DNA from 2 places in the Comamonas guangdongensis genome. Region 1 is predicted to be linked to the other one. Evidence: predicted binding sites of a transcription regulator. Region 1 holds the regulator's gene; the other holds the start of a gene.
The links. Region 1 encodes NrdR, which represses ribonucleotide reductase genes. Its sites were predicted from a motif close to CACNANATNTNGTG; they were not measured.

Region 2: the regulator NrdR is predicted to act here: its motif matches at 759-772, upstream of AB6724_RS10635 (ribonucleoside-diphosphate reductase subunit alpha).

The regions. Positions count from the first base shown of each region.
Region 1 is NZ_JBFYGN010000009.1:72,991-75,190, reverse strand. Features, by position in the region: gene glyA (serine hydroxymethyltransferase) at 1-860, shown strand, start outside; gene nrdR (transcriptional regulator NrdR) at 878-1,357, shown strand; gene aroC (chorismate synthase) at 1,671-2,200, opposite strand, start outside.
Region 2 is NZ_JBFYGN010000010.1:3,460-5,659, reverse strand. Features, by position in the region: gene ampD (1,6-anhydro-N-acetylmuramyl-L-alanine amidase AmpD) at 1-377, shown strand, start outside; gene AB6724_RS10635 (ribonucleoside-diphosphate reductase subunit alpha) at 897-2,200, shown strand, end outside.

The sequences.
Region 1 (2,200 bases):
GCATGGCGCTGAACATGTCGGGCAAATGGTTCAAGGCCGTCTCCTACGGTCTGAACGCCGATGAAGCCATCGACTACGACAAGCTCGAAGAGCTGGCCCGCGAGCACAAGCCCCGCATCATCGTGGCCGGCGCTTCCGCCTATGCCCTGCGCATCGACTTCGAGCGCTTCGCCAAGATCGCCAAGGAAGTCGGCGCCATCTTCTGGGTGGACATGGCCCACTATGCCGGCCTGATTGCCGCAGGCGTGTACCCCAACCCCGTGCCCCACGCCGACGTGGTCACGACCACCACCCACAAGAGCCTGCGCGGTCCTCGTGGCGGCGTGATCCTGATGAAGGCCGAGCACGAGAAGGCCATCAACAGCGCCATCTTCCCCGGCCTGCAAGGCGGCCCGCTGATGCACGTGATCGCCGGCAAGGCCGTGGCCTTCAAGGAAGCCCTGACGCCCGAATTCAAGGCCTACCAGGAACAGGTCGTGAAGAACGCCAAGGTGTTTGCCGAAACGCTGACCGAGCGCGGTCTGCGCATCGTCTCCGGCCGCACCGAAAGCCATGTGATGCTGGTGGACCTGCGCGCCAAGGGCATCACGGGCAAGGCTGCCGAAGCGGCCCTGGGTCTGGCTCACATCACCGTGAACAAGAACGCCATCCCCAACGACCCCGAGAAGCCTTTCGTGACCAGCGGCATCCGCATCGGCACACCCGCCATGACCACCCGCGGCTTCGGCGAGGAAGAGACCCGCATCACCGCCAACCTGGTGGCCGATGTGCTGGACAAGCCCGAGGACGAAGCCACGCTGGCCGCCGTGCGCGCCAAGGTGGCCGAGCTGACGGCCAAGTTCCCGGTCTACAGCAAGTAAGCTCGCTGCGCTAAGCCATGAGGTGCCCCTTCTGCAATCATCCGGACACGCAAGTGGTCGAGACCCGCGAGTCCGAGGATGGGGGCTTCATCCGCCGCCGCCGCCGCTGCGGCGGCTGCGACAAGCGCTTCACGACTTACGAGCGCCCCGAGGTCAGCTTTCCGACCGTGGTCAAGAAAGATGGCCGCCGCATCGAGTACGAGCGCGCCAAGCTGCAGGGCTCGTTCCAGATCGCGCTGCGCAAGCGCCCGGTGAGCACCGAGCTCATCGATGCGGCGATAGAGCGCATCGAAGACAAGCTGCTCAACCTGGGCCAGCGCGAGGTCGACTCCAGCCGCCTCGGAGAGCTGGTGATGGACGAACTCAAGGGCCTGGACAAGGTCGGCTATATCCGCTTTGCCAGCGTCTACCGCAGCTTCGAGGATGTGGACGACTTCAAGAACATCATGGACGAAGTCCGCAGCCCCAAGGCCAGCAAGGCGCGCAGCAAGCCCTGACCCGCCGAACCCATCAAAAGCCACCTTCGGGTGGCTTTTTTTTTGGCCCTAAGGTCCGGCAGATCGCACTATCGATTCATGAGCGCGCCGCGCTCACCCTTCAATAGAAGTCGCCAGAAATTCATAGAATTTTATTCGTGAACATGCGCCATGAGCTTCTTTAAAGTTAGCGCCATGGCGCAGTACGGCAGCGGATGGCATCGCAAAGATCTCCGTGCCCAGCCGCCCTCAAAGCACAAAGCCAGCCCGCAGCGAATCTGCGGGCTGGCTTTGGCAGGAATCGGGTCCGGCCCAAGCCGGAACAACGTCGTCCTCAGACGGCCGACGCGGGGATAGCTTTCAGGCCCGAATCCACATCGCCGCACTGGGCGCGGTGGCGCAGCGCGTGGTCCATGACCACCAGCGCCAGCAGCGCCTCGGCAATGGGCGCGGCACGGATGCCTACGCAGGGGTCGTGGCGGCCCTTGGTGATGACTTCGGTGCTCTGGCCGTGCACATCGATGGATTCGCGCGGCGTGATGATGGAGCTGGTGGGCTTGATGCCGATGCGCACTTCCAGGTCCTGGCCGGTGCTGATGCCGCCGACGATGCCGCCCGCGTTGTTGCTGCGGAAACCCTCGGGGCTCAGCGAGTCGCCGTGCGTGGTGCCGCGCTGGGCCACACTGTCGAAACCGGCGCCGATTTCCACGGCCTTGACCGCATTCAGGCCCATCATGGCGTAGGCAATGTCGGCGTCGAGCCGGTCGTACAGCGGCTGGCCCAGGCCGACCGGCATGTTGCTGGCATTCACGCGCAGCGCCGCGCCGCAGGAATCGCCGCTCTTGCGCAGCTGCTCCATGTATT
Region 2 (2,200 bases), on a different contig from region 1:
GCGGGCTGGAGGTTTCGGCCCACTTCTTCATCACCCGCCAGGGCGAGATCTGGCAGTTCGTCAGCTGCGACGACCGGGCCTGGCATGCGGGCGTCAGCCAGTGGCGCGGACGCGAGCGCTGCAACGACGACTCCATAGGCGTAGAGCTCGAAGGCCTGGAGGGCCTGAGCTTCGAAAGCACGCAATACCAGGCGCTGCAGCGGCTGTGCGCGGCCATCGCCGCCCGGTATGCCATCCGCTATATCGCCGGCCACGAACATATTGCACCGGGGCGCAAGCAGGACCCGGGGTCGGGCTTTGACTGGCCCAGACTCAGGCAGCAGCTGGGCGCACAGCCCGGCACCGAGGCCTGGGAGTTTCCACCCGCCAAGGCCTGAGCGCTCCCAAATCAAGAGCGTCATACGCTTGCCATCGGTGCGTCTCATGATGCAGTGCATCAAAAACGAGATCCGACAAGCGACGCATGCTCACTTTTTCATGGCCGCCCCCAACCGGTCCGGCCGGTTGCAGGCATGGTAAATCGCTGTCAATAGCGTTCGGGCCACAAATGTCGCCTGCATCAAACACGCAGTTTTTTTACAAATATTCCATCCCTCCCGCCCAACCCCGGCGACGGCCGCAAACGCCTTGTTTGGCGGGGGTTTGCAGCGCGTTTTCCATCTGTCAAGCAGCTGTTGAAATGTCCGCTTCAGTAGTTACAGCAGGTCAGCCGGATTGAAGAGCGATACACTACCGGTAGTGTTTCAGAGCGCTCCAGACCCCATATCTAGTGTTTACAAGTTGTGCACACCCTGTGCAAACCGTGTGTAGACCCAAGCGCCGAATCGTGTTTTTGAGTGCCTGCCCAGAGTGCAGGCCTTTGTCTGCCTATCCACAAGTTGAACCAGAGGAAACTTATGCAAGAAGCGTTGAGCCCACTGTCTTCTGCCGCGTCTACCGGCGCTGCCGATTCTTCCTCCCAGACCGATAACTACCAGGTCATTCGCCGCAGCGGTGATGTGGTTTCCTTCGCCCCCCAGAAGATCGCCGTGGCTCTGACCAAGGCTTTTCTGGCCGTGCGCGGCGCCCAGGGAGCTGCCTCGGCCGGCGTGCGCGATACCGTCAATGAGCTGACCGAAGGCGTGGTGCGCGCCCTGCGCCGCTCCCGCCCCGAAGGCGGCACCTTCCACATCGAGGACATCCAGGACCAGGTCGAGCTGGGTCTGATGCGCGGCGGCCACCAGGACGTGGCCCGCGCCTATGTGCTGTACCGCGAGCGCCGCAACCAAGAGCGCGCCGAACAGAAGAAGGCCGCCGAAGCCGCTGCCGCCGCGGCCTCCGCCGCCAAGCCCGTGCTGCATGTGAGCGACAACGGCCAGCGCGTGCCGCTGGACCAGGAGCGCCTGGAATCGCTGATCGAGTCGTCCTGCCGCAATCTGAATGCCGACATCCAGGCTGCGCCCATCGTCGCCGAGACGCTGCGCAATCTGTACGACGGCGTGCCCCTGGCCGAGGTCTACAAGGCCTCCATCCTGGCCGCGCGTACGCTGATCGAGAAGGACCCCGACTACACCTATGTCACGGCACGCCTGCTGCTGCACACCATCGTGCGCGAGGTCATGGGCCATGACGTGCAGCCCGCGGAAATGCAGGCCGCCTATGCCGACTACTTCCCCGGCTTTGTACAAAAAGGCGTGGACAACGAGCTGCTCAACCCCGAGTTGCTGAACTACGACCTGCCCCGTCTGGCCAAGGCCCTGAAGGCCGAGCGCGACCAGCAGTTCGACTACCTGGGTCTGCAGACCCTGTACGACCGCTACTTCCTGCATGTGCGCAAGACGCGCATCGAGCTGCCCCAGTCCTTCTTCATGCGCGTGGCCATGGGCCTGGCGCTGAACGAGCAGGACCGCAATGCGCGCGCCATCGAGTTCTACGAGCTGCTGTCCTCGTTCGACTTCATGTCGTCCACCCCCACGCTGTTCAACAGCGGCACGCTGCGCTCGCAGCTGTCCTCCTGCTACCTGACCACGGTGCCCGACGATCTGGACGGTATCTACGAGTCGATCAAGGAAAACGCTTTGCTGTCCAAGTTTGCGGGCGGCCTGGGCAATGACTGGACCCGTGTGCGCGCCCTGGGCTCGCGCATCAAGGGCACGAACGGCGAATCGCAGGGCGTGGTGCCCTTCCTCAAGGTGGTCAACGACACGGCCGTGGCCGTGAA